Regions from separate parts of the Desulfitispora alkaliphila genome, predicted to be linked through region 4. Evidence: riboswitches for the same ligand, from Rfam matches in the RefSeq annotation. Region 4 holds a riboswitch; each other region holds the start of a gene.
The links. Region 4 has a riboswitch for S-adenosylmethionine ahead of GGQ84_RS08225 (methionine ABC transporter ATP-binding protein). Riboswitches for the same ligand answer to the same signal wherever they lie in the genome.

Region 1 (7,426 bases), on a different contig from region 4:
CTGGACAAATGAACCAGTATGGGCAGCAGCAACAAATGAGCCAGCCACAGCAACAGCAAATGGGGCAGCAACCACAACAGCAGGCTCAGTTCAACCCAAACCAGTACCAGCAAGCTGTAAACAACTATGAAACTGGTCAGTACAACCAAGGTCTTGCTCAGTCTCAAGGTAGCCAAATGAGCCAATACGGTCAAATGGGGCAGCCTCAACAGCAGCAAGCTCAGTTCAACCCAAACCAGTTCCAGCAAGCTGTAAACAACTATGAAACTGGTCAGTACAACCAAGGTCTTGCTCAATCCCAAGGCAGCCAAATGAGCCAATACGGTCAAATGGGGCAGCCACAGCAACAGCAAATGGGACAGCAACCTGGACAAGCGCAGTACAATCCTAACCAGTTCCAGCAAGCTGTAAACAGATTTGAGACTGGACAATACCCTCAAGCGCAAGCTGGTCAACAGCAACAGATGAACCCGCAGCCACAACAGGGGCAATACGGCCAGAATTATTAATTAGATAAAGGCTGTTCTAGAAAGATTATCTTTCTGGAACAGCCTTTTTTCTTACATATTTTGGGGATGTCCACAATATACTTTTGTATACCACTAAACTGATTGGGGGAAGAAACAGTGAAGAAAGTAAAAATCTTTTTTGCAGTACTTGTTCTCTTTTTTACAGTATTTAATGCCCAAGCCATAGGCGCATCAACAAATGATATTAGTGTTCTAATTAATCAAGAAAAGTTAAAAACTGATACACCGCCTGTCTTTGAGAGCGGACGATTACTAGTTCCCTTTAGAGCTATTGCAGAAAGTCTCGGAGCTGACGTAGCATACGACTCCGGCACTATAACTGCCCGGCTCAACGATAGGAAAATAATCATGCAGGTGGGAAGCACTATTGTTCAAGTGGATCAGACAGCCTTTTTCACTGATGTGCCACCTATGCTTAAGAAAGGAAGAACTTTGCTCCCTTTGAGGCTAATGGGAGAATTGGCAGGCTACTCTGTTTCTTGGAATGGAGATACAAACACAGCTCACTTGGAAAAACCTGAAACCCAGAGCTCAAAGACACTAGAGAGTAGCCCCTTGGCCCAAGCTATTGTAAACTATAGGAAGCAAAATGAGCAACAACTAAGCCTCTACGGGCAAGTCAGCACCTGGGAAGAATACAGCGAACCAGATAAAGTACTTTACTATCCAGCAGGTTTAGCCGCTACCCATGCAATTGCTCAGCGACATTTAGATGCAATTTTCGTTCAAGATGTGTATTATGGAGAAATTGAAACTGCCCGGAAAGGAGATAAGTATTACTACAGAGTTGTGGAGTGGGATGTGGACCAAAAAAAGCCACCATTTAAATCTGTCAGTGCAAATTACCCCCACTTAAGCCCTATGACCAACTTACACAATTTAGGTGACTATAAGGTTCTCCACCTATCTGAGCCCATAACCCAAGTCTCCTATGAAGGCTCGGAAAAAATAAGCACTGATTTAATAAATAATGAAGTTACCATGGATACCTATGCCTATACCTTTAAATTGCGAAATCTAAAGCCAGGACAGATACAGAAAAACTTCGGCACATTGGTTGATTACAGGTTTAAGGCTTGGATAAGTCAAGATACCTCTCCTAAATTGATAAAAGCTCAGTACTACTGGGTTTATCAAGATAGTCGTGGCGAAAATATCTATCAAACTGTAGAAGCCTACTTTTCCGACCAACCCGACTTTAGTGATCTTTTAAAAACAGTGCCATGGGCACAGTGATAATTGTCAATACAGCGGTAATTAAAGAAGAGCTAACACCAAAAGGTGTTAGCTCTTTGCAGCCTCTGCCCTCAAGGCATCAGCTTTGTCCGTCTTTTCCCATGGCAGATCTATATCTGTTCTACCCATGTGCCCGTAGGCAGCTGTTTGTCTATAAATAGGTCTGCGCAACTCCAAATCTCTGATGATTGCAGCAGGTCTCAAGTCAAAGTTCTTTTCTATTAATTCCTCTATCTTTTCCACTGGAACCTTTTCTGTTCCAAAGGTCTCTACCATAACCGATACCGGTTTTGCCACTCCAATTGCATAGGCCAATTGCACTTCGCACTTATCGGCCAAGCCAGCAGCCACCACATTTTTAGCCACATATCTAGCAGCATAGGCGGCAGAGCGGTCAACCTTTGTGGGATCCTTTCCTGAGAAGGCACCTCCACCGTGTCGAGCATAACCCCCATAAGTATCTACTATAATTTTTCGCCCTGTTAGACCCGCATCTCCTTGAGGGCCACCCACAACAAATCTGCCAGTAGGATTTATCAAATATTTGGTTTCATCATCTAGTAACTCTTCTGGAACAATGGGCTTTACCACTTTCGCAATTAAATCTCGTTCTATTTGCTCTAATTCAACTTGTGGTGCGTGCTGAGTTGAGATTACCACAGTATCAATTCGTACAGGCTTGTCGTCCATATACTCTACTGTAACCTGAGTCTTGCCATCAGGACGAAGATACTCTAATTCACCGCTTTTTCTCACGGCAGCTAACTTTCGTGCCAGTCTGTGAGAAAGAGCTATTGGTAAGGGCATTAACTCTTCAGTTTCATTACAAGCAAAGCCAAACATCATTCCCTGATCGCCCGCACCAGTGGACTCAATCTGACTATCCTTCATTTCCCCCTTTTTAGATTCTAGCGCCTGGTCTACACCAAGGGCAATATCAGGTGATTGTTCATCGATAGCCGTTAAAACTGCACAGGTATCACAGTCAAAACCATACTTGGCTCTAGTGTATCCAATCTCTCTTACGGTATTTCTTACAGTTTTTGGTATGTCCACATAGCAATTAGTTGTAATTTCACCTGTTATCAGTACCATACCAGTTGTAATTGCAGTCTCACAAGCTACTCTGGCATTGGGGTCCTGGCTAAAAATAGCGTCTAAAATAGCATCAGAAATCTGATCTGCCATTTTGTCCGGATGTCCCTCGGTAACCGATTCTGAGGTGAATAGTCTCTTTTTGGCCATATATTTAAACCTCCTTTTTGATTAAAGAAAATACTTTCCTATGGTGCAAAAAAAAATCCTCTCGCTAAATACGAGAGGTCTATCATTCCCCTCTTATCTCTCAGGCCCTAGCCTGCAGGAATTGGCACCTAACTGTTTCCAGTTGGTTGCCGGGTTTCATCGGGCCTGTCCCTCCACCTCTCTAGATAAGAATTCTAAACTTTATTCGACATTATTATATCGTTTCCTCCTACAGAAAGCAAATTTTCGCCCAAAATTTATTTTATAGGTCTAGTTTCATATCTCCTGCTTTGATTAAGCCTGCCTTTCGCATGACAATAGCTACGGCCAAAGCTATTGCTGCGGGCAATATAAAGTGGAACGCTATAATCAGAGGAAGGGAACCCATTCCCATCACGTCCATGGTGCCAATTTGCCCTACCAGGCCAGCTGTTCCCATTCCCGCCCCTGCAGGATTATTATACATAGGAAAAATTGTTGTTACAAAGGGACCCAGTATGGCTCCTGCCACGGTTGGCGGTACTATGATCATGGGGTTCTTTACAATGTTAGGAATCTGAAGCATGGATGTACCTAAGCCCTGGGCCATTAACCCCGCCATCTTGTTATCCCTGTAGCTAATTACTGCAAACCCTACCATCTGAGCAGCACAACCCACTGTGGCTGCCCCTGCGGCCAAGCCTCCTAACTCCATCATAATGGCAATTGCTGCACTGCTAATAGGTGCAGTCAATGCTAAGCCCATCAAGCTGGCAACTATAATTCCCATAGGTATTGGATGCATCTCAGTAGCAATCATTATCAGATTTCCAAATTCTATCATAAAATTATATATTCTCGGGCCTATCACTTGGGCTACAGCTACTCCGGTAATAATTGTAGTAGCTGGAGTTACTATTAAATCAACTTTAGTTTCCTTAGATATTAATTTCCCTATTTCAGCACCAATTAGCGCTGCTACAAAGGCTCCTGCAGGCCCCCCCAGCTGGGCGCCAGCAGCTCCAGTTATGGTCGATGCAAACAGGACAAAGGGTGGCGCTTTTAGACCAAATGCTACAGCTACCCCAATAGCTGGTCCCATCATACTAGAAGCCAACGCCCCTATCTCTTCCAGAAAGCCTATTCCCAGCTGTTCTCCAGCTACTCGAAGAATTAAGCCTACAATTAGAGATGAAAACAAACCCAAAGCCATTGCTCCCAATGCATCTATCCCATATCGCCTTAGGGAAATTTCCACACCCTTTCGACGTAGAAAGGACTGCTTCTCCATATTCTCTTTATCCATCTATCTCCACTCCCCTATCTTAAAATTATATTTACCATTATACACCCGAGCAGCTGTCTTGTCACCTGTAAAATAAAAAAAAAGAAACTTCACTCATGGAGTGAAGTCTTTCCCTTTATCTTACGATCTATCTGCAACCACTTTTATTATATCCGAATATGTAATTATTCCAACCAGTTTATCTTCTTTTGTAACCGGCAATTTTTTTACCCCTTTGGCAACCATTAGCGCTATAGCTTCCCCTAGTTCTACTTCCTCGGTAATGGTAACCGCACCATGAGTTGAGACGATTTGTTCCACTTTCTTTTGGGCCAACTCATCCATTCGTTCCAAATACTTTTCTAGCCCTGGAATCTTTGGGACTTCCCCTAGCACTCGCAAAATGCCCGGGATAAACATCTGCACAACATCTGATTCCGTAATCATTCCCACAACCTTTTCTCCATCCATAACTGGGAGTCCACTAATGCACCCACTAGTCATTAGCTTAGCTGCATTTCCCACCAATTCTCCTTTTTCCACTGTGGTAACATTCCGTTGCATCACCTCTCCTACTTTCACCAAATCACCGTCCTTTCTCTTTATATTTTATTTATCCTTATATGCTAACCCTGCTTGCCATAATCGAGCTACTTGGTAAGCTGTATTTTCTACTAACTGTGCCCCCTGATCCATAGCCACCTTTAGCTCCATGGGCTGGTTTACTGTGCTAAAAATAGCATCAACCCCTATTTGATGTAACTCTTCGCAGTTTAGATCAGCGCTACCAGATATGCAAATAACCGGTTTTCCATATTTTTTGGCCAGTTTAGCTACTCCCGCAGGCGCCTTACCCCTTGCCGTTTGTCCATCAGTTTTTCCTTCACCTGTTATCACTAAATCCACCTGTTCAGCTAGCTGCTCCATCCCAGTTGCATCTATAATTAAGTCAACTCCAGGTGTCAACTGGGCATCTAGAAAGGCCAGCAGTCCTGCCCCAATCCCTCCAGCGGCACCGGCTCCAGGAACTTCAGCCACCTCTTTTTGTAGCTGTTCTTTCAATAGTTGCGCAAAGTGAAACAGGCCCTGATCTAATTCCCTTACCATTTCCGGAGTTGCACCTTTTTGCGGACCGTAGATGCTAGCAGCCCCTTCCTCACCACAGAGGGGATTGGTCACATCGCAGGCTACATTAACTTCAACTTTCTCTAACCGCGAATCTAATCCACTTGTATCTATTCTAGCAATCTTATGTAGCTGACCTCCACATCCTGTCAGCTCATTTCCTCTGCCGTCCAAAAACTTTACTCCTAGAGCAGCTACTAACCCCATGGCACCATCATTGGTAGCACTTCCACCAATACCCAAAATTAATTTTGTACACCCCTGATCTAGGGCAGCTTTAATTAATTCTCCTGTACCATAAGAAGTAGTAACCAATGGATTGCGTTTATCAGCTGGAACTAGAGTTAACCCTGAGGCCTGGGCAACTTCCACAACTCCTGTAGTTCCGTCCCCTAACTTTCCCCACTGGGCTACTATAGGCTCACCCAAAGGACCAGTAACACTAACGCTGTGCATGGTGCCCCCTGTTGCCTCTACCAAAGCTAAGGTAGTTCCCTCTCCCCCATCTGCCATAGGCACTAAAATGGTTTCTTTGCTTTCATTACACCGTTTAAACCCTGAGGCCATTGCTTTGGCTGCTTCTAATGCACTCAAGCTACCCTTGTATGAATCAGGACTTATTAGGACTTTCACAATAAAACCTCCTATAATTCTGATAATTTAATAGTTCCATACATGTTAATCTTTTTCCTGCTTTATGTCCAAGGTATAATCTAATTTTGCCACTCCCGCTAAACTGTTGCTAACACTGCAGTACTTGTTCACCGAAAGCTCAATTGCTCGCTTTACCTTATCCTGAGGAATGTCTTTTCCCAAAAGAGTATAGTTTATCACTATTTTTTTAAATACTTTTGGGTGGTCAGTAGCTCTTTCTCCAGAAACTGAAATTTTAAGGTCGTCATATTGCACTCTCATTTTATCCAAAATACTAACTATGTCTATGCCTGTGCAACCTCCTATACTCATGAGTAGCAACTCCATAGGCGAAGCCCCTAAATCATCTCCCCCTGCAGCTTGATTGGCATCCATATCTACAACACTATTGTTACTGCCAGAGATGCCCTTAAAGTGCATTTTTCCCTGCCAGTTTACATCTACTTTCATTTTATCATCCTCCTATTTTTTCTCTATTGTGGAACAATTATATCACAAAGAGGATCGTAAAAAAAACACAGCAAAAAGAGACCATTTTGGGGGGGATGGTCTCTTTTGCTGTATGCTATATAGTTAGGGGGGGATGAATTTCCATAATGGAAAGTCGTCCTTAACTTAATTATAATTATAGCCTGCATTTGTTTTAAGATAAATTGTACTTTAGTACTAATTTGTTTTTAAAAACATAACTATTACCTGGGTTCTATCGCTGGCATCAAGCTTTTCAAGGATTTTACTAACGTGAGCCTTAACTGTTCTCTCTTTAATCCCCAGTTCAATTGCTATTTCAATATTACTCATACCCTGAAGCATTAAGTCTAGGGTTTCTTTTTCCCGGTTTGTCAATTGTAATATTTTATCTCCCAGATAGTCAGGGGGCTTTTGTTCCCTTTGCTCTAAGAAGGCTAAGTGGGTAAATGCTTGATTAAAGGAAGCTAAAAGCACCTTAAATAACTGCTCTTCCTCCTTTTCTATTTCACCCTTCTCATCTCCCCTGAGTACTCTAATGCACCCCTTAACATAATTCCCCTGTTTAATTGGTCCAGCTATTCCCCAGTTGGCCCCAACAGGAACTAATACCTGTTCTGCAAACTGCCTGTAACTTTTACATTCATCCATTACTTCAGAAACTCGTCTTATTCTATCTTCTAAGATTACGCTTTTTACCAGATGAGAGCTATCCTCCCGACTAAGATAGTTCTTCATCATTCCCTGGGGAATGCCATTAGTAATACAAAAACTCCTATCACTCAATTCCACTGTCAAAATACCCTTGTCAAAGTCAAGAACCCGTTTCCATATGTCAAAAATATTCTCTAGCAGTGAATTTGTTGAATATATTCCGCTCAACTCTTCTATATATTGAACCAGT
Region 2 (7,426 bases), on a different contig from region 4:
CTGATTTCCCAATAAAGGTAAATTCCAAGGCATCCATTGCTAATGATTTAGTTTCAACTGTAGTTGAATCTCCCGGATGAAACATCATGGCTGCATCAATATCTTGGAAGTACCCCTTTTCCACCATAGTGACCTTGCCTCCGCTAGTCTCTTCTGCAGGCGTACCCATTACAACCACTTGACCCTTAATGTTAGTTACATCCAACAATATCTTTACTGCCGTTGCAGCTCCAACAGCAGCTGCTCCAATTAAATTGTGTCCACAACCGTGTCCAATCTCTGGTAGAGCATCATACTCTGCTAAAAGCGCAATCCTAGGCGATCTTCCTGATGCGTACCTAGCTAAAAAGGCAGTTTCCAGCCCGGCTATATTCCTCTCCACCGCAAAGCCTTGTTGACTTAGATAATCCGCAAGTAGCTTTGAAGCATAATACTCTTGATGCCCCAATTCTGGATTTTCATGTATCTTGTCACTTAGCCTTATTATATCACTTTCTAGATCACGCAAAAACAAATCAAGCTGTTTTTTGTACTCATCAATTTTTTTAGACATGAGCTTCCCCACCTCATAAAAACAATTTTTAATTACTTCTACTTCACCTAATGATTTTTCCTGCTTGTGCAAAAATTTAAAATAAATAAAAAAAATAGTATATTTGTCCTAATTATATATTTTATACACCTTCCTGTTTATGATATACTCAAAAAAGGAAATAGAATAGGAAGGGTGACTGTCATGAAAAATATTCTGAGCCAGGGTAAGGAGCTATCCACAGAATTAGACCCCCTTACTGTGAAAGTATTTAAAAGCTTATCTCCCCCAAGCTTGCAAGATAACAGAGGAGATGCAGATCGCATTAGAGCAGTTCTAAGCCCTCATTGCGAAAACTTAGAAATTCCCCTCCCCTTATTAAACAGTTTGCCCAATATCCTGCGCCAGAGTCACTGGCAAGTAACATTGACTATGGGTAAGCTTAAAGGTAGGTATCAGTTGCTTCAAGTGGAACCAGGGGATACCACATCTAACAACTGGGGGGTAGCTGTGGATATTGGTACCACTACTGTTGTTGCCTATTTAGTAGACTTAGTCAGCGGAGAAACTACCCAGATTGCATCTAATTACAATGGCCAGGTGAAATATGGAGAAAACATTTTAACAAGAATTCAGCACAGTTATACTGAAGAAGGTAAACACCAACTACAGCAATCTATTATCGCCACCCTAAACTCTCTTATCGAAGAAGTTGCTCAACTACAAAATATAAGTGCTCGGGACATCACAGCAGCAGCTTTTGCTGGCAACACTACTATGATCCATATGCTGTTAGGCCTTGATGCTTCCCAAGTTTGTAAAGAGCCCTATATCCCTGTCATAAATTCCCCAGATATAATTACAGCATCCCAACTAAACCTTAATATGCTTCCCCATGGACTAATTTATTTTGTTCCCAGCATTGGTAGTTACGTGGGAGGCGATGTAATTGCAGGAGTTCTAGTTAGCGGTATGCACAAGAGCCCAGAAACATCTCTATTAGTGGACATAGGTACTAACGGAGAAAAGATTTTAGGAAATCAAGAGTGGTTAGTCGCCTGTGCTGGAGCTGCAGGTCCTGCCTTAGAAGGCGGTGTAGTTCAGCAAGGAATGAGAGCAGAACCAGGTGCTATTGAGAAAATTCAAATTGATCCCCAGACTAAGAAAGTATCCTATAATACAGTTAACAATATTAGTCCTAAGGGATTATGTGGTTCAGGTTTAGTGGACTGTCTTGCACAGATGCTCTTAAGCGGAATAGTCGACCGTAAAGGCTATTTTAAACAAAATACAAATTCCTACACCCTTGTCTCAGCTGAAGAAAGTGCCAACGGCCTGGATATCTGCATATCTCAATCGGACTTGAAAAATTTAATAAGAACAAAGGGAGCTGTTAACGCCTCTATTTCTGTACTCTTAGAAGCAGTTGGTTGTCCTATGGAGGACATCAAACACTTCTATACAGCAGGAGCTTTTGGTAACTACCTAGATACTGAGTCAGCTATTACAATCGGTTTATACCCAGACTTGCCACGAGAGCGCATAGTTAAGCTGGGAAATAGTTCTGGGACGGGAGCTAAATTAGCTCTGTTATCTCAACAAAAGCGCCAGGAACTTGAAGAAATAGCCAGAAGAATTACTTATTTTGAAATGAATGCTAACCAGGATTTTATGAATAAATATACTTCAGGATTGTTTCTCCCTCACAGTAATTTAGAGCTTTATCCTAGTATTAAAGAAAAGCTTAACAGAAACCCAAAATAACCGAATTTTTAAAGGATGCTTAAACTTCTAAGCATCCTTTAAAAGTATAGAACTGAATTCTCCTAAACCTCTTTTATAATAATCTCCTCTAATGACAGTCTAGGCCTCTGGTTAGGATGCTGATCCGGATATCCAATAGGTAACAATGCCACAACGTGATATCTATCCTCTAGCTCAATTGCCTGCTTTACTTTACCCTGACTGAACATCATCACCCAACAACTTCCTAGCCCCAAGTCTTCCGCCCTCAAGGTGATATGGTCTATTGCAATAGCAGTATTTAGACTCATATACGCCATAGCAGCATGTTGTTCCATCTTTTGCTTTTTGTCTGCATAATTCTCTGGTTCAAATCCTTCTAAGTCAGTTCCCACAAATGCCCCCGATTCTTTCAATTCTGTCGCTCTATCCATAATCGCATTCTTGGTTAAGATTTGGGTGTCTACACAACAGACAATAACCACAGGTGCTTTGCTTACAAAAGACAAGGGTGTGGCTTTTGCTAGCTTAGCCCTAGACTCTGAACTCTTTACAACTACAAAACGCCACGGCTGTAAATTCACCCCAGACGGAGCAAGTCTTGCTGCTTCCAGTAATTCGCGAACCAGCTTATCAGGAACCGGGTCCTCTTTAAACTTCCTGATACTTCTTCTAGCTCGAATAGCATCAATTAATTCCATATAATCACCTCACAAGATTTAGTATTACCCAATATTTTTTACTTCCACAAAATGTTTAGGATTCCTCTGCAGCTTTTCCTTGACATCTCCTGCTACTAGTGATAAATTTAAATAAATTTAATATATTCTTATAAGTATCTCTTATTAAGAGCGGTGGAGGGACTGGCCCAGTGAAGCCCGGCAACCAGCACTACTAGTGCAAGGTGCTAATTCCTGTAGGTTATATTAACCTAGAGATGAGAGAAAAGTATTGCAATTAACATCTCCTTCATCTCAGGGAGAGTTTTTTTATTTTATAGATTTAGGAGGTGCTTTCTATGCCTGTAAAAATACCAGATAATTTACCCGCTACAGAAATATTAAGCCAAGAAAATATTTTCGTAATGAATGAAAACAGAGCTCAAACCCAGGATATTCGTCCTTTACGCGTAGCTATATTAAATCTTATGCCCACAAAAATAGCTACAGAAATTCAGTTGTTGCGACTAATAGGTAACACTCCACTGCAAGTAGACGTGGTATTATTGCATCCAGCTACCCATACATCAAAAAATACTCACCCCGAGCACTTGCAGACTTTTTACAAGACTTTTTCTCATATTAAAAATGAAAAATTTGACGGAATGATAATCACAGGAGCGCCAGTTGAGCAATTGCATTTTAATAAAGTAGATTACTGGAATGAACTAAAAGACATTATGGATTGGACTACAGAAAATGTTACGTCCACTTTCCACATTTGCTGGGGTGCTCAAGCAGGCCTTTGTCATCATTACGGTATCCCTAAACACTCTTTAACAGAGAAAAAATTTGGTGTATTTCCCCACATAACTTGCAAAAAAAATGTTAAGTTACTTCGAGGTTTTGATGATCTTTTTTATGTGCCTCACTCCAGGCATACCGAAGTGAGGCTAGAGGACATTGAAAAAGTACCTGAATTAGAGGTATTATCTGTTTCTCCCGAGGCCGGAGTTTATATGGTGGGGTCTAAAGATGGGCGTCAAATATTTGTAACAGGACACTCGGAATATGATCCAGAGACATTGAAACTAGAATATGAGCGAGATATAAATCAAGGCAAAAACATTACTGTGCCTAAAAACTACTTTCCTAATGACGATCCTTCTGCAGACCCTTTGGTAACTTGGAAGGCTCATGCCAATTTGCTATTTGCCAATTGGTTAAACTACTATGTATATCAAGAAACTCCTTACGATGTTACTAAGATATCCAGTCTCCGAAAACCAAAAGTTACTTAATAGGTAATATAGCTATAGCGGCTCCTCGAGGAACCGCTATATTTCATACTAATCAATACCAGCCATTTTAATCAAATACATGGCATTCCTGGTTGTAGAGATGCCCGACCGCAGTTTATAATCAAACTGTATCTTACCACCTCGGTAGTACTCACGAAAATGGAAATTAATTACACACCCATTGGTTTCTTGCTCGAGCTGTCCTAACTCTAAATCGTGAGTAGATACCAAGCCCATTGCCCCCATCTTTTTCATCTTTTTTATGAGCATCTTTGCCCCATCATGTCTATCAAGGGAATTGGTGCCTTTAAAGATTTCATCTAATAAAAAGAATACTTTCTCACTTTTAGATGCTTCTACAATTTTCTTTATCCGCAATAATTCTGCATAAAAAGAAGACGTACTCTCTTCTAAATTATCACTTACGCGCATGCAAGTATAAACATTCAGCAATGGACATTGAAACTTGCGCGCACATACAGGCGCTCCCGCGTATGCTAGCACAAGATTAATGCCTATAGTACGCAATAAAGTACTCTTCCCTGACATATTGGATCCGGTTATTAGCAGGATATCTGCTGGAGGCTTTATTTCTAAGTCATTACATACCCGCACCTGTCTAGACAATAAAGGATGTCCCATATTTTCAGCAACTATACCGATCTCATCCTGGTTCAGCTTTGGCATTTCCCATTCAGGGTTATCGTATTGTAGTAAAGCCAAACTATTCAACCCTTCAATCTGAGCTATTGCATCTAGCCAATTCTCCAATAATCGCCCTGAATTCACCTTCCATTTCTCTAAGGCAAACATAAAGCGATAGTCCCATAATATCAGTAAATTAATTACCATAAAAATTGAGCTCTGGCGATTAGAAATGGACTGAATTATTTTACTTAGCTCCTGCAATTGCTTCGCCGACAACTCTCCCTTTTCATTCAGCATTTGAACTTGTAACTTTTTCAAGTAAGGGGACTTAAATTTCTCTCTCTCTAAAAGAGCCAACATTTTTTCATAGCTTTTTATGCTATTATTGAACTTGGAAGCAGTAGCCAAAACTTGATTCCTTACACCACTATTAAAAGCCAGGATAGCCGCTTGAATAGCAACCGCAACAAGCAAGAAATAGTAAGGTGTTGCTCCAAAAATGAAAAAGGAAATGGCCAAACTAAATGTTACCACTGGCATAATCTGAATTAAAAGCTTTAATCCTTTGCTTTGATATAATGGTAATCGTTCTCCCCCCCACTTTAATAAGGGTTCCGGATCATCCATATCTCCTTGGCTCAACATCCCCATGGCTTGAAACTCCTGTCTCCACTTGTGCTTTTGAGCTAACTCTAAAACCGCCTCCTGCCTCGAATAGATAGTTTCAATATCATTTTCCTGTTGAGTTAAGTCATCAGCTAACCTTCTGCGCCCTAAAGGAGTTACAGCAGTAGTAATCATTTGAAAAAGAGACCCTTTTCCCACAACATCTAAATCACTGCTGTATGGATGCTCTTCATCTACCAAATCTGCTCCAGTATCTGAGAATTTGCTCCATTCATGATCAAGACGCTTTAAAGCATCGGCATTAATCTGTTCTAGGGCAGAAGCTTTGTCCCGATGTTCAATTTGCTTGTTATGGGTAAATACAAGGTATATAAATATTGCCAGAGCTATAATCAATACTCCTATACTCATATAAAGCTCATCTTGAAATGATAAATATGCAGCTGTTCCAGCACCTAACCCAAAAACACCTAACCGCAAATTACTTATTGCATTTACCCTGTTGTGATGTTTTTCTCTCTGGCCCTTAAAGCGTTTGTGTCTGCGCTCATATTCTGTGCGCAGCTCAAAAGTACTAGTCATTGCTTTCCTCCTAATTCACATTTGCTGATTAACTACATAGTATATTCAAAGGCAATATGCCTTAACGCGATTATGTAGAGGTGAATACCAATGTCTCATAAGTGTCCTGAAATAACACAGCCCTATACTATTAAACCGGGCGATACCTTCTTTAAATTATCTCAGCGCTTTAATACTACTGTTGCTGCAATTCAAAGTGCAAACCCCAACGTTAATCCTCTTAACTTGCAGATAGGTCAAGTTATTTGTATCCCTAAAAAACCAGCACCTACGCCTACACCAGTTCCCACACCAACTCCCAGACCGCCATTTCCTGAATGTCCTCCTGATAGCATCTTTTTCGAAGTAGACGAAGGAGATACTCTTGCAACCATTGCCGATGAATTTGGGCTATCTGTGCGGATATTAATAGCTGCTAATCCTCATATAGACCCAAGTGTTCCCCTAGTGCCAGGTGAGATTTTATGCATACCACCTGTACCAGAATGCCCAGAAAATACAACCCTCTATCTGATAGAGGAGGGTGATACATTTGCCACAATAGCAGAGCTATTTGGTATAGAATTAGAAGCACTTATTGATTTAAACCCTCATGTTGACTCTGCAAACCCTGAAGTTGGTGTAGTTATCTGCTTACCCGTTGATTTCCCTGATCCGGGATATGGCTAAATACCGCAAGGTAATTTTTCCTTGCGGTATTTAGGTTAAAAACCAGTCAACAATGTACTGGAATGTATTAAAAAAAATAGCCCATAACGAGGTTACTATGATTAATTCCATCACTTTCTCTTGCTTAGGCACATCTTTTTTCTTTTTTATAAATACTAAATACCATATAATAGCAAATACAATGGCCCCCACTGCTGTTCCCAGAATGTTCCCCGTCATATTTATCCCCCCTAGTCATAATAATCCTGCTTCTGAACTGTCTTCCAGACGGCAAGTGACGAGTAATGCATTACCCAGTATACAAACATCCCGATAATAGGAAGGGAAAAAGATACACAAAACCATAGTACTGGAGAAGTCCCCCGCAAAGCAAATACTTGGCGCCGCTGAGCATCCTGATACACAAAAATAGAAAGGGATAGGTGCGTAGGTATAAACACCACAATCCATGTTATCCATAAAATATGCAAAAATAACTCCATTAAAAATCCTCCTTACCCATTAGGCCACTTCCTATTTTAAGAAAAATAGTTTACTAATAATATAACCATCGGAGCTACAAATAACATTATAGCAGCAAATTTCAGGTTGTATTTAAAAGTAACATTTGTTGGTTTATCTTCAATTACATCAGCTACTACAACCGGAAATGGAACTAAAGGCGA
Region 3 (7,426 bases), on a different contig from region 4:
TTCTACCTGCTTCTTTATATTCCTTAAAGCCCTTCCAGTAAGCTGTGATGTTACCTGCATTTCCAACTGGAATAGCTAAGTAGTCAGGTGCCTTACCTAGTGTATCGCAAATTTCAAAGGCTGATGTCTTTTGTCCTTCAATCCTGTAAGGATTGATTGAGTTAACTAAGGTTATCGGATGTTTTTCAGTAATGTTTTTTACTATATTCAAGGCTTCGTCAAAGTTGCCATCGATTGCAATAACTTCAGCACCGTATATAAGGGCTTGTGCAAGCTTTCCTAGGGCTATATTTCCGTTAGGTATTAAAACAACACACTTAAGTCCACTTCTAGCTGCATAGGCAGCAGCTGCAGCGGATGTGTTGCCTGTTGAGGCACACATAATAGTCTTAGCGCCTTCTTCAACTGCTTTTGTTACTGCCATTACCATACCTCTGTCCTTAAAAGAACCGGTAGGGTTTAGCCCCTCATATTTTAGGTATACATTAGCACCTACAATTTTAGAAATGTTTTTTGCATGAATTAAAGGAGTATTACCCTCTTGTAGGGATATTTTTGGCGTGTTTTCATTTACCGGTAAAAACTCCTTATAGTGTTCTACTATTCCTGGCCACATTTTTAGTTATTTCCCCCTTCTACTCTAATAACATTGCTCACTACTTCCACAGTGGAAAGCCCTTGAATTATTTGAAGTGCATCTTGAACGTTTTGCTCTTTAATCCCGTGGGTAATTAATACGATTTCTGCCATTTCTTCTCCACGACGCTTTTGAACTACTGAGCCAATACTCACTCCCTGGTTGCCAAAGACGCTAGCAATAGATGCTAATACCCCAGGCTGGTCTTTCACTGTCAGTCTGATATAGTATTGAGCTTCCATTTCGCCAATAGTTTTGATTCTCCTCTTTTCAAAGCATGTGCAGTTGTATCTCTTACCAGCTGTTTCGGTTTTAATATTTTGAGCTACTTCTACCACATCGCCCATGATTGCACTGGCAGTAGGCATTTCTCCAGCTCCTGGTCCATAAAACATAGTTTCTCCCACCGCATCCCCTTTGACATAGATTGCATTAAATGCATCGTTAACTGCTGCTAGTGGATGGTTCTTTGGAATAAATACAGGGTGAACTCTTGCTTCTACTTCACCGGGCTCTGCCTTTGCTATTCCCAATAATTTTATCACAAAACCCAGCTCTTTTGCATAGGCTATATCTTGCGAAGTTATTTTTGTGATGCCCTCTACGTGAACATCGTTTAAAGTAACTCGAGTGTTAAATCCAATTGAAGCTAGAATAGCAATTTTTCGCGCTGCATCAAAGCCTTCTATATCCGCAGTTGGGTCAGCCTCAGCATATCCTAAATCTTGAGCTTCTCTGAGCACATCTTGGAAGTTGCTGCCCTTTTCTGTCATATTAGTCAGAATGTAATTTGTAGTACCGTTGATAATCCCCATTATCTCAGAAACTCTGTTAGCAGCTAAGCAATCCTTTAGAGGTCTGATGATGGGAATACCACCTGCTACACTGGCTTCAAACTTCACATCTACTCCAGCCTGATAAGCCTTTTCAAAGATCTCTTTGCCACTTATAGCCATTAGATCCTTGTTTGCTGTTACTATGCTTTTGCCATTTTCAATAGCATCTAGAAGCATGTCTTTGGTTGTATCTACGCCACCCATTACCTCTATACATATCTTAATCTCAGGGTCTTTGGTAATGTCCTCATAGTTATCCGTCAATACCTCCGGATGTACTGGTATGTTGCGCTCTTTAGTTACATCCCTCACTAGTACTTTCTTGATTTCTAGGTTGACCCCAATCTTATTGTAAATATATTCCCTTTGTGCTTCAATAATTTTCATAACTCCTGTTCCTACTGTTCCCATACCCATAATTCCAACTTTTATTGTTTTCATTTCCATTTCTCCTTCCTCCATTTCTTAGCTTATTATATTTGAGAACTTTGCCCTATAACCTTGAGGTTCTTTAAACCGCTTATATCACCTAAAGTGTTTAAAAGATCCTCTGTTGTCACATTCATCTCTGTAGTTTCTATAGATAGGGTCACATTGGCGAGACCTTGTAGGGGCAGTCCTTGGTTTATGGTTAAAATGTTTCCACCTTCAGCTGCAACTGAGTTAAGTACTTTTGACAAAACACCACTTTTATGTTCTAAATCAAGAGAAATGGTGACAATTTTGTTGTGACTGTCTCTGTAAAGGGGGAAAATCCCATCTTTGTATTTGTAAAATGCACTTCTGCTAATACCAGCCAATTCCGCTGCTTCATTTACTGTTTCCGCTTCACCCTTTGCCAGTATCTCTTTTGCCTTAGCAGTTTTCATGATTGCTTCTGGCAGTATCTCAGAGCTAATCATAAAAAATTTTTGTTTTTTCAAATTAGCCACTCCCTTGTCTCTCAGCCGTGGATTTTTATCTATGTATGATAGACATTATAGCAACTCTATCCAGCTTTTGCAATACTTAATAATAGAAAAATAGAGGCTTACGCCCCTATTTTCCGATTTTGAATTTTTACTATTATTCAATAAACTTGCACTTTTCTAGAGCATTATCTAAGTCTGCTTTCAAATCTTCCACCGCTTCGATACCCACTGACAGCCTAACCATATCCCCGGTAACTCCAGAACTAATCTGTTGCTCTTCTGTTAACTGTTGATGAGTGGTTGTTGCCGGATGAATTACTAGAGATCTGGCATCTCCTATGTTTGCCAGGTGGAAAAATAGGTTTAGGTTTTCGATAAATTTAGGTCCTGCTTCTTTTCCTCTCTTTAAGCCAAAGGTCATAATTGCACCTGTACCAGCTTTTAAGTATTTTTGCGCTAGCTCATGAGATGGATGGCTTTTTAACCCAGGATAGCTGACCCAGCTCACTTCTGGGTGCTCTTCTAAGTACTGAGCTATCTCCAGCGCATTAGCACTGTGACGTTCCATCCGCAAATGCAGGGTTTCTAAGCCTAGGAGCAGTTGATGGGCATTAAAGGGACTGATGGACGCTCCTATGTCTCGCAGTAGCTGTACTCTAGCCTTAACAATAAATGCTGACTGTCCAAATGCTTCGTGGAATTTGATTCCGTGGTAGCTTGGGTCAGGGTCTGTAAATTCGGGAAACCTGTCATTGCTCCAATCAAATTTCCCCGAGTCCACAATTACACCACCTATGCTAGTTCCATGGCCGCCAATAAATTTGGTAGCCGAATGGATCACAATATCTGCGCCAAAGTCAAAGGGCTTGCACAGGTAAGGCGTAGCCACTGTGTTATCTACAATCAGAGGAACTCCAGCTTCATGAGCTATTTGGGCTACTTTCTCTATATCCAAAACGTTAAGCTTAGGGTTACCCATGATTTCTCCATATACAGCTTTTGTCTTTTCGTTAATAGCTTCTCTAAAGTTTTCAGGGTTATCAGGATCTACAAGCCTAACCTTGATTCCCATTTTGGGCAAGGTGTGGGTAAATAGGTTATAGGTGCCACCGTAGAGGCTGTTAGCCGCAACGATTTCATCCCCAGCCTTAGCTAGATTGAGTATTGCTAGAGTTTCTGCTGCTTGTCCTGAAGCTACTGCTAAAGCTCCAACCCCACCCTCTAATAGGGCTATCCTCTTTTCAAAAACGTCCGTGGTAGGATTCATAATCCTAGTATATATATTTCCCGGTTCTTTTAAGGCAAAAAGATTAGCTGCATGCTCACTACTTTCAAAAGCATAAGAAGTAGTCTGGTAAATAGGTACTGCCATTGAGCCAGTTGTAGGGTCAGGCTGCTGGCCTCCATGTACTGCTAGGGTATCTAACTTTAAGTTTTCTTCTTTGGTCATCAACATTACCTCCTCATTTATTTTTGGTAAACAAAAAACCTCTTCTTAGATAAGAAGAGGGTGGTTGTACTTAGCAAAAAGCCTCTCTTATCTCCCAGGTATACACCTGCAGGATTTGGCACCATTGCTCATGTGAGCCGGTTGCCGGGTTTCATTGGGCCAGTCCCTCCACCTCTCTGGATAAGAAAACGTATGTGTTTTTCAGTAGTATATCAATACTAGACGCTTATGTCAACCTATTTTGAAAGAAAAAATAAAGTCGGACTAGCCGACTTTAGATTATAATGCATATGAGTCCACCACTGCCATCATTGACAATGCGCTGCAGTGTATCCTGCAGTTTGGTCTGAGCGTTGTCTGGCATGCGATATAGTTTGTTCTGAATACCCTCACGAACCAATTCATGCAAGGACTTTCCGAAAATATTGGATTCCCAAATTTTTGTGGGGTTTTCTTCAAACTCATTCTCAATGTATCTAACCAGCTCTTCACACTGCTTCTCAGTGCCAATAAGCGGTGTAACTTCTGTGTTTATGTTGGCTTTGATTATGTGTAAAGAAGGCGCACTTGCCTTAAGCTTTACTCCAAATCTGCCCCCTGTTCTAATTAGCTCAGGCTCATCTAAAGTCATTTCATCAACTTGTGGTGTGACAACTCCATAGCCATGCTCTTCCACTTCATGGAGTGCCTGGGCAACTTTGTCGTATTCACGCTTAGCCACACTTAGCTCTTTCATGAGGCTCAATAGGTGATGCTCCCCTTCAATCTCAAAGCCACTTACCTCTTGCAATACCTTATAGAATAGTCCTTCTGATTCTTTTAGGTCAATTGAAGCTACTCCCGTTCCTAGATCCATATTAGTCAAGTTTACTGCCTTAACAAATTCATAGACACTCAGGTTCTCTAGAGCATAATCTATATCCCTAAGCCTTTTAACTTGCCCCACGCTTTCTTTAACAGCTGTTTCAAACTGCTCTTTCAGCCAATGACTGTACTCTAATTCTTCCACCCACTTTGGCAAACTAATGTTTACCTCTTTGACTGGGAATTCGTAGAGACTTTCTTCTAATACCTTTAGAATGTCATCTTCTGTTAGGTTGAGGCAATCTATTGGCAACACTGGCACATCATATTTTTCCTCTAGCTCACCTGCTAGCTCTGATACTTGAGCACTATAGGGGTTTGTTGAGTTTAGGATAACTAAAAATGGTTTATTTAGCTCTTTTAGCTCAGCGATTACTCGCTCCTCAGCCTCTTCATAGTTTTCTCTTGGTATGTCTGAGATTGACCCGTCTGTAAGAACGACCAGTCCAATAGTAGAGTGATCTTCAATCACCTTTCTGGTACCTATCTCAGCAGCTTCCTGAAAAGGAATTTCATTTTCAAACCAAGGAGTAGTCACCATTCTCGGGCCATCCTCTTCCTCATAGCCCAGTGCCCCGTCCACAGTATAACCCACACAATCAACTAACCTTACTTTAACTTCTACTCCTTCGCGCACGCTTATTTCTATTGCTTCATTGGGAATGAACTTGGGCTCTGTAGTCATGATTGTTTTGCCTGCAGCACTTTGAGGAAGCTCATCTGTAGCTCTGTCCCGTTCATTCTCTTCTTCAATGTTTGGCAGCACTAATGTTTCCATGAATTTTTTTATGAATGTTGACTTTCCAGTTCGCACAGGTCCTACTACGCCTAAGTAAACGTCACCTCCTGTACGCTCAACAATGTCTTGAAAAATATCTAGTTTCTCCTCCAACACCGTTCCCTCCTTACTATACTATGTTTTCTTTACTACTGGCACACCCTATTACTAACCCAGTTCATCCCTCCCTCATTTCTAATCATATTCATTCTTCCTATTATTGGCACATGTAATTAACAATATATATATATGAGCCTAGTCCTTGATTATTACATGAAAATAATAAAAAAAAGCACGGCATCCGCCGTACTTTGAAAAATTAATTGTTTTCCCATAAGTCTCCTGCTAAACCTATGTCTTCCATCTCATTTGTCTTTACTCGTTCCATTAAGTTTCTAACTGCGGAGCTGGCTTCCTGATCTGCAAATAATATACTATATAATTCCTCTACAATAGGCATTTCCACTTGATATTGCTGTGCCAGCTTGTAGGCTGCTTTGGTAGCGTTTACTCCTTCAACTACCATTCCTACTTCTTCTAGCGTCTGGTTCAAAGTTTTTCCCGAGCCGATGCAAATTCCGGCCCTTCTGTTGCGGCTATGAGCACTTGTGCATGTTACAATTAAATCTCCCACACCACTTAGTCCCGCAAAGGTCAATGGGTTGCCACCCATGGCTACTCCTAATCTTCCGATTTCAGCAATTCCCCTAGCTATAAATGCCGCTTTTGTATTATCACCAAAGCCTAAACCGTCAGAAATCCCCGTCCCCAATGCAATAACGTTCTTCAATGCTCCACCTAATTCAACTCCAACCAAGTCGGGGTTTGTATATACACGAAAACTAGAACAGATAAATAAATCCTGCACGAACTCTGCGGTTTTCTTGCTTTTAGATGCAGATACTACTGCAGTGGGCATTTGCTTCACTACTTCCTCCGCATGGGATGGACCTGATAGCATTGCAAAGTTATTCTCAGATCCCGGCAGGACTGTAGCTGCCACCTGACTCAAACGCTGAAGTGTCCCTACATCAAATCCCTTAGCAGTATTTACAATAACTGTACTTTCATTTAAAAGGGGCTTAATTTGTTCTAAATAGTCTTTAACAGTATGGGATGGCAAGCTCAAAACAATTACTTCCGAACCTGACACTACCCGCTCCAAATCAGTATCACATTCTAAGCTCAAGGGCAAGTTGGCCCCTGGTAGGTATTTCTTATTTGTGTGTTCAGTATTTATCTCCTGACTGGTGGCTTCACTTCTAGCCCATATTTTTACTTTTTTCCCCTTGTTGCACAGAAGTGTTGCCAGCGCAGTCCCCCAACTACCTGCACCTAATACGGAAACGTCAGTCATTGATTCCCCTCCCAGCTACTTGATTTTTAGTTCATTTCCTGCAAGCAAGCGCTTGATATTTGGTATATGTCTGTATATTACAAATATAGCGGCAGCAGTACCAAAAGCAGTTATAAGTAACGGCTCTTTAAAGTAAATCATCAGCATGGGCACAAGGAAAGCACCTACTATGGATGCTAATGATACATATTTAGTTATGAGAACGATAGCAAGCCAAAAGAAAAAGGCAATTATTATTACTTTAGGTACTAGGGCCATTACCACACCTGCTCCTGTGGCTACACCTCTGCCTCCTTTAAATTTCATAAAGATAGACCAGTTGTGCCCCACAATAGTTACAAGGCCCACTAGAATAGCAACTCCCACTTCCCCCATGTACATTGCATATAGGGTGGGGAAAAAACCCTTGAGGAAGTCACCCAATAAAACTAATGAAGCGGGGCCTGCTCCCAATATTCTAAAGGCATTTGTCGTTCCAATATTACCACTACCGTGCTTAGTTATATCAATCTTTTTGATATGCTTTCCCACTATGTAGCCAAAGGGGATTGCCCCTACAAAGTATGCAATTATGAGTATTAGAACTGTGCTCA
Region 4 (7,426 bases):
CCTGTAATCAAATCCACCTTACTTACACTTTCCGTTCCATAAGCTAAAGCGGCAATAGCCTGAGCTCCACCCATCTTATAAATTTCAGTTACACCAGCTTCTTTAGCTGCTACTAAGGTATAAGGGTTAACACTACTGCTATTTTTCTCTGGCGGAGTCACCATTACAATTTCCTGAACTCCTGCTACTTTTGCTGGAACCGCGTTCATAATAACCGAAGATGGATAACTAGCACTTCCTCCTGGCACATAGATCCCTGCCCTGCTAATGGGCCTAAAAATCTGTCCCATTATAGTTCCATCTGCCTCAGGCTCTAGCCAAGAGTTACGCAATTGTTTTTTATGGAACGCTGTAATACTCGAAACAGCTTCTCTAATTGCCCCTAAGAACTTCTCATCTACATACTCATAAGCCTGTTGAAACTCTTCCTGACTTACTTTAAAGTTCTTTTGGTTAATTATACTTCCATCAAATTTTTCAGTAAGCTGAAAAACCGCATTGTCACCTTGAGCTTTAACCGCCTTTAACACTTCATCCACACTTTGCTCATATTGATCATAATCTTCGTTATATGCTAAAAGCTCTTCTACTCTGTCATCGCTTGCGGCCAGTACTTTAATCATTTTTATTACTCTCCCTTTTATCCATATATTCTTTTATTTTAGCCACCAAGGGTTGGATGCGCTGATATTTCATTCTACTACTGGCCCTGTTAGCTATTAACCTGGTAGTTGAACTAAATATTTCAGCTACAGGAACTAAATCATTTTCCTTTAGAGTTTTTCCTGTAGACACAATATCAACTATTAAATCAGATAAACCTACTACAGGAGCTAACTCTATATTGCCGTGAAGTTTGATTATCTCCATCTGCATTCCTTTTTCCTTAAAGAAATCTGCAGCTACTTTTGGAAATTTAGTGGCTACCCGGCCATAGTTATAGCTTTTAAGATCAGGATTCTTTTCAATTTTTGCTTTTGGTGCTGCTACTACAAAACGGCAGTAGCCAAATTCCAAGTCAACTAACTCGCTTACATCCTTAGCCTGCTCTACTATTGTGTCTTTTCCCACCATTCCCAAGTCTGCTGCCCCATATTCCACAAAGGTTGGGATATCAGTGGGTCTACATATCATATATCTCACTTGAGTATCATCATCTTGAAATACAAGTTTTCGAGAATCTCCATCTAATAAGAACTCTACTGGCAATCCAGCTGCCGCTAACACCTCTATTGCAGGCTTAAAAAGTTTCCCCTTCGGTAAGGCAATTGTCAACAATTTCATCACCCTTTCTCCACTCCTAATATATTTAAAAGAAATACTTAAAGGCCAAGGCCTTTAAGTATTAGATACTCAATCTAATTCCACTTTTACTCTTTCACCTTTTTTTCTCATTTCCATAGCCTTCTGAATTAGTTCAGTATAATCTGTTCCCTTGAGAACCTGAATTTTCTCCTGGCAGTCATCTCCGCTGTTTCCTTTTGCAAGAAAGATGCGCTCAAGTCCCACTGCAAAACCTGTAGCAGGCTGAGACATTCCGAACTTTCCTAACAAGTTGTCATACCTGCCACCACCGCAAATGGGAAACCCTAATCCCTCAGTGTATCCTTCGAAAACAACTCCCGTATAATAATCGAAGCCTCTGAGTACACCAAAATCAACCATTACTTTGTCCGTTACTTTGTAAGCTTCTAGAATATTGAATATTTCTCGCAGGTTTTTTAGAGCTTTATCTGTCTTGTCATTGATATTAGCTTTTTCTGCAAGATCAATAACTTCCCTGTTGCCATGCAACTCAGGTAAGAGGAGGATATATTCTTGTTCTTGTGAGGATATATTTAGATTATATACTAATTTTTCTAACCCCACTAAATCCTTTTTACCTATTGCCTTTTTTATAGCTTTTATATCTTCCTCAGGTAAATTCAACTGCTCCATTATTCCATTGAAAAGTTGGATTTGCCCAACTCCAATCTTAAAATTCTTTAAACCTGCAACTTCCAAGCAGCTAGCTGCTAGGGCTATTATTTCAGCATCTGCTGCAGGGCCTTGATTACCAATCAACTCAGCTCCAGCTTGGTAGAATTCTCGTTGCCTACCAGCTTGAGGGTTTTCATATTTAAATACATTTGCCAGATAAAATAGTCTTTGAGGAAACTTCTCTTCATTTAGTCTAGTTGTCACTAACCTAGCAATAGGTGTAGTCATATCAGGTCTTAGGGCTAATATCTTTCCGTCTCTGTCAAAAAACTTATACATTTGCTGACTAACATCTTCTCCAGTATCTGTAACTAGTGACTTGTCATATTCAAAGGTTGGAGTTACAACTTCGTCATACCCCCAACTGGAGAACACTTGCGCAAATTCATTTTCTAGCTTTCGCTTTTTCTTTGCTTCCCAGGGCAGCAGATCCTTGACACCTGGTGGCACTTCAACTCCTACTTCTCCGCTCATTTTACCCCTCCATTACTTTAACTTGTTAAAGCGTTATTATGATAAATATATCACCTTTGCAGTACCCTGTCAACTGATTATTTGTTTTCTTTGTCTTTTAGCTTTGATAAAACAAGCTTGTATCCATCTTCTCCGTAGTTCAAGCAACGTTTAACCCTACTAATAGTTGCTGTACTTGCACCTGTTGTTTCTGCTATTTCAGTATATGTACAATCTCGCTCCAGCATTTTTGCCACTTCCAACCGCTGACCCAGTGCTTTAAGTTCACTTATAGTTGCTATATCTTCAAAAAACCGATAACACTCTTCTTCGCTTTCTAATAGCATAATAGCTTCAAAAAGCGAATCTATAAATTCACCTTTAAGTTTACTCTTATATGTCACAGAAAAACACCTCCTAAATTTAATACTTTAATTCTGTAAAGAGATAAAAAATCCTGCATAATATATATTATACCCATTAAAATCCAGTTAATATTTATTACATTAACCCTTGACTTTTGGTTGCCTTTAATGCTAATATTATAATTAAATTAAAAAGCGCTTTACAACTCTTATCAAGAGTAGGCTGAGGGACTGGCCCGATGACGCCCGGCAACCGATCTAACATAGACACGGTGCCAATTCCTGCAGGAATTATATTTCCTGGCAGATAAGGGATTTGGTTGTATTGATCACACAACCTCTCTATCTGCTTGGATAGGGAGGTTTTTTTATGATTAAATTAGAACAAGTTAGTAAGGTTTACACTGCAAAAAAGAACACTGTACAAGCCCTAAACCAAGTTAATTTAAGCATTGATAAGGGCACCATTTATGGCATTATGGGTCTTAGCGGTGCTGGCAAAAGCACTTTAATTAGATGTATTAACTTATTAGAAAAACCCAATTCTGGAAGAGTTCTAATAGATAACTGTGACCTCACAAAACTAGATGATAAAGCACTTCGCGAAGCGAGAAAAAAAATAGGCATGATTTTTCAGCACTTTAATTTGCTTTCTTCACGTACAGTTTACGAAAACGTAGCTTTCCCTCTAGAAATAGCTGGGCTATCAAAAGAAGAAATAAAAACTAGCGTTGATGAGCTCTTAAGTCTTGTAGGATTAAGTGAAAAATCTTCTTCCTATCCCAGTGAGTTAAGTGGTGGACAGAAGCAACGAGTAGGTATCGCTAGAGCTTTAGCTAATGAACCTAAGGTATTATTATGTGATGAAGCTACATCTGCGTTAGATCCAGAAACAACTCAATCAATCTTGAGTTTATTAAAAGATATAAACAAGAAATTTGGTTTAACTATTGTCATCATTACTCATGAAATGCACGTTATTAAGGATATTTGTGACCGAGTAGCAATAATTGACAATGGCCACATTGTAGAAGAAGCTGCGGTCTTAAAGGTTTTCACAGAACCCCAAACTGAGGTTGCTAAAAAATTTGTTAAAACCTTTTATCATTACTGTGGTCTTGACTTCAAGGAGGGTTCATAATGAGTTTTGATACTATAGTGCAAATAATGTTGACTGGAACCTGGGAAACTATTCTAATGGTAGGAGTATCCGTCATTCTATCTCACTTAGTCGGGGTACCACTAGGAGTTATTGTTGTTATTACAAGGAAGGGGCACATATTAGAAAACAAATTGATAAATAGCTTGCTAGGAGCAGTAGTTAATCTAGGGCGTTCAGTACCCTTTATTATACTATTAGTTGCCCTTATCCCCTTTACTCAGTTGTTAATGGGTACTTTCATCGGAATCAAGGGGGTTATTGTTCCTTTAACTATAGCCGCTATCCCCTTTGTTGCTAGAATGGTAGAAACTTCCCTCTTGGAAGTACCAAAGGGTCTTATAGAGGCAGCCCAGGCAATGGGAGCAACTCCACTGCAAATTATATTTAAGGTACTGCTTCCGGAGTCCTTATCCTCTTTAATTTTAGGGGCTACCATTACTACAGTGAACCTAATTGGCTACTCAGCCATGGCAGGGTTTGTGGGAGGTGGAGGCTTAGGCGATATAGGAATAAGATATGGATATTACCGCTACGATTCAACAATTATGCTGATTACAGTAGTCTTATTAGTGATTATGGTTCAAGGAATTCAGCTTATAGGTGAAAAAACTGCAACATCCCTAAACAAAAAATAATAATTGGAGGTTTTTATAATGATAAACAAGAAACTCGTACTTATCCTTATTTCTGTTGCTTTACTTTTCGGTATTGTAGGCTGTAGCTCATCAGGTGATGACAACGATTTAGAAACACTGACAATTGGTGCAACTCCAGTTCCTCACGCTCAATTGTTAAACGAAATTAAGCCTTTACTAGCTGAAAATGGTATTGAACTGAGAGTTCAAGAATATACAGATTATATTACTCCGAATATTGCACTTTCTTCTGGTGAAATAGACGCTAACTACTTTCAAACTATGTCTTATTTACAGAATGAAAATGAAACCAGAGATTTGGGTATTATTGGATTTATAAATGTTCATTTTGAAGCTATGGGAGTTTACTCTAAGACAGTTGATGATTTAGACGCTTTACCTAACGGTGCTACAGTAGCTATTCCCAATGATGTTACAAATGGGTCTAGAGCATTATTCTTGTTACAACAAGCAGGCCTTATTACTATTGAAGATGGAATTGGCATAACTGAAGCTACTGTTTATACAATTGCTGATAACCCATTAAATTTAAATTTTGTAGAATTGGAAGCGGCACAACTACCTAGAGCTTTAGATGATGTGGAGCTTTCCGTTATCAATGGCAACTACGCTCTAGAGGCAGGACTTGATGTAGCTAATAACGCTCTTTATTTCGAAGATAACTCCTCAAATAAAGACCATCGCTATACAAATGTAGTTGCTATTAAAGAAGGCAATGAAACTGAGAAAAAAATCCAGCTATTAAATGAAGTCCTTACTTCTGATGCTGTAAGAGAGCTAATAGAAGAAACATGGCAAGGTGTTGTAGTTCCAACATTCTAGTAAAAAAATAAATCCTCGACTTCTATGAGCCGAGGATTTTTATTTAATTTTTATTTGGTTTGGGTATCACTTTCTAAACGCTTTACCACATAAAAAGCTACATAACCCATTATAAGTGCATTTGTTGCAATTACTAATCCTAGCAGATCAATCTACCCCCTTTGTTATTTACAGCATTTGTTAACATATAGAAAATAATAACATACATTTGTATTATATGCAATATCCTTACAATTTAATCAAAAAGTCCTCGACCTATCGCCAATATTACCGATACATTATATACCGAATGAATAGCAATAGGTACTATCAAATTGCCACTTACCTCATAACTCCACCCTAACAAAATGCTAATGCAAAAAGCCGCAATCCCATAAGGCAGCAATTCTTTTTTAAACCAATAGTGTACAATTCCAAACAACAAGCTGGTAATAAAGATACCCAGTATTGGTTGTAGTGCACCTCTAAATAAGATTTCTTCTGCAATTCCTGCTGTAATACCCATAATTAAAAGCTCTGATGTAGAAAAACTCTTGAGCATCGGCATTACTTGTCGCTGCCCCCACGCCCGAAAGCTAGGTAATTTCAGATAAAGCAGATAAACAAGCACAAAAACGCCAAATCCAGCAAAAGTCCCTATAAAATAATTCTTCACTTGACTCAGCCCAATTATTGTGTTTTCGAATATGTTTGCTCCAAAAGCAAAATAATATATAAGCTGTGCTGCAGCTATTAATATTGCCTGAAATAAAACTGCAGTAACTATTAAATTATTTCTCATGTATCATCCCTCTATTCAGTAGCATACTAAAGATAGTATTTTATATACCATTTGCTTTATCTAAGGAGGTCAATACTTTGTTTCCACTTAGGGATAGCATCGCTTCAGAGTCAACGCCTTATGTGACAATTTCTTTAATCGTTATAAATGTTATAGTTTTTATCTTCCAGTTTACCTTATCTGAGAATCAACTTCACAATTTAATAAATCTTTTCGGAGTGGTACCTGCTGATTTCACAGGGATATCTATTTTTCAGATATTACTGGGAGGCCTTTTCCCCTTTATTTCACTTTTCACTGCTATGTTTCTACACGGAGGCATTATTCACCTGTTTGGAAATATGATTTATTTGTGGGTATTTGGTGATAATATTGAAGATCGAATAGGACATCTAGGCTTTTTAGTCTTTTACCTCACAGCAGGAGTTGCCGGAAGCTTTTTTCATATTCTGACCAATCCCACTTCAACAGTTCCAACTATTGGTGCTAGTGGGGCAGTTGCAGGTGTCCTCGGTGCTTACTTTCTATTGTACCCTAAAGCCAAGGTACAAGCTTTGGTATTTTTAGGCTTTATTTTTACAGTCACTAGAATTAGAGCTGTATACTTTTTATTCCTATGGTTTGTTCTTCAATTTATTAATGTGTTAAGCTCTACCCAGGGAACACAACCAGTAGCCTGGTGGGCTCATATTGGAGGTTTTGCAGTGGGAGCTATGATAGCATTCCGCTACATGCAACAAGTTAGAGTTAGGTGAATACAAAAAAACTGTGGTCAATTATTACAGTCAACCACAGTTTATAGTACTTATATCGCTGCTATCCTGCTTCCCATTGTTTTAAACTGAGAAATACGCTGCAAATAGTGTTTTATTTCATAGGGATATAGTTTTAGTTCCTTTTTAGCAGTTATAATTCTTTTTTGGAAATCTCTCTGAATTCTCCTCAAATCCTCCGCATCTGATAGTAAAAACTTCTGATTTTCTATAATCAATAAGTTGTTTCCTAGAAAAAGTTTTGCATCACACTTAACACCGTTATTCCTTCTCTTTACTTTAAACTTTATGTATGTTTTCCCGTTGTGTTTGTCTGTGTCAAAGTAGTTTGTAATATTCAAAAGACGTACTCCCCCTTAGTTTTTATTGCTCCTATTGGTGATTTAATAATTAATTATGTCTAGAGTTTCCCTCCTTTGTGGCAAAAGGAAAAC

Region 1: linked by a shared signal. The riboswitch ahead of metK (methionine adenosyltransferase) and the one ahead of GGQ84_RS08225 (methionine ABC transporter ATP-binding protein) in region 4 are both predicted to bind S-adenosylmethionine.
Region 2: linked by a shared signal. The riboswitch ahead of metA (homoserine O-acetyltransferase MetA) and the one ahead of GGQ84_RS08225 (methionine ABC transporter ATP-binding protein) in region 4 are both predicted to bind S-adenosylmethionine.
Region 3: linked by a shared signal. The riboswitch ahead of GGQ84_RS05525 (homocysteine synthase) and the one ahead of GGQ84_RS08225 (methionine ABC transporter ATP-binding protein) in region 4 are both predicted to bind S-adenosylmethionine.

Annotation. Positions count from the first base shown of each region.
Region 1 covers NZ_JBNPXS010000005.1:969-8,394, forward strand. The annotation lists gene GGQ84_RS02925 (hypothetical protein) at 1-509, shown strand, start outside; gene GGQ84_RS02930 (copper amine oxidase N-terminal domain-containing protein) at 627-1,766, shown strand; gene metK (methionine adenosyltransferase) at 1,815-3,011, opposite strand; SAM riboswitch class I at 3,102-3,203, opposite strand; gene GGQ84_RS02940 (PTS sugar transporter subunit IIC) at 3,274-4,296, opposite strand; gene GGQ84_RS02945 (CBS domain-containing protein) at 4,417-4,857, opposite strand; gene GGQ84_RS02950 (glycerate kinase) at 4,885-6,033, opposite strand; gene GGQ84_RS02955 (OsmC family protein) at 6,079-6,504, opposite strand; gene GGQ84_RS02960 (response regulator transcription factor) at 6,721-7,426, opposite strand, start outside.
Region 2 covers NZ_JBNPXS010000008.1:47,855-55,280, forward strand. The annotation lists gene GGQ84_RS04665 (M20 family metallopeptidase) at 1-553, opposite strand, end outside; gene GGQ84_RS04670 (ASKHA domain-containing protein) at 737-2,296, shown strand; gene GGQ84_RS04675 (nitroreductase family protein) at 2,359-2,976, opposite strand; SAM riboswitch class I at 3,115-3,219, shown strand; gene metA (homoserine O-acetyltransferase MetA) at 3,294-4,235, shown strand; gene GGQ84_RS04685 (MutS family DNA mismatch repair protein) at 4,284-6,092, opposite strand; gene GGQ84_RS04690 (LysM peptidoglycan-binding domain-containing protein) at 6,183-6,761, shown strand; gene GGQ84_RS04695 (LPXTG cell wall anchor domain-containing protein) at 6,792-6,980, opposite strand; gene GGQ84_RS04700 (hypothetical protein) at 6,992-7,243, opposite strand; gene GGQ84_RS04705 (hypothetical protein) at 7,280-7,426, opposite strand, start outside.
Region 3 covers NZ_JBNPXS010000010.1:65,876-73,301, reverse strand. The annotation lists gene thrC (threonine synthase) at 1-616, opposite strand, end outside; gene GGQ84_RS05535 (homoserine dehydrogenase) at 619-1,920, opposite strand; gene GGQ84_RS05530 (ACT domain-containing protein) at 1,947-2,396, opposite strand; gene GGQ84_RS05525 (homocysteine synthase) at 2,539-3,834, opposite strand; SAM riboswitch class I at 3,919-4,021, opposite strand; gene spoIVA (stage IV sporulation protein A) at 4,109-5,590, opposite strand; gene GGQ84_RS05515 (NAD(P)H-dependent glycerol-3-phosphate dehydrogenase) at 5,796-6,833, opposite strand; gene plsY (glycerol-3-phosphate 1-O-acyltransferase PlsY) at 6,849-7,426, opposite strand, start outside.
Region 4 covers NZ_JBNPXS010000018.1:44,171-51,596, forward strand. The annotation lists gene hisD (histidinol dehydrogenase) at 1-623, opposite strand, end outside; gene hisG (ATP phosphoribosyltransferase) at 616-1,284, opposite strand; gene hisZ (ATP phosphoribosyltransferase regulatory subunit) at 1,354-2,454, opposite strand; gene GGQ84_RS08220 (YerC/YecD family TrpR-related protein) at 2,532-2,837, opposite strand; SAM riboswitch class I at 3,005-3,112, shown strand; partial or broken gene GGQ84_RS08225 (methionine ABC transporter ATP-binding protein) at 3,169-3,897, shown strand; gene GGQ84_RS08230 (methionine ABC transporter permease) at 3,939-4,595, shown strand; gene GGQ84_RS08235 (MetQ/NlpA family ABC transporter substrate-binding protein) at 4,614-5,438, shown strand; gene GGQ84_RS08240 (CPBP family intramembrane glutamic endopeptidase) at 5,674-6,219, opposite strand; gene GGQ84_RS08245 (rhomboid family intramembrane serine protease) at 6,297-6,974, shown strand; gene GGQ84_RS08250 (hypothetical protein) at 7,025-7,333, opposite strand.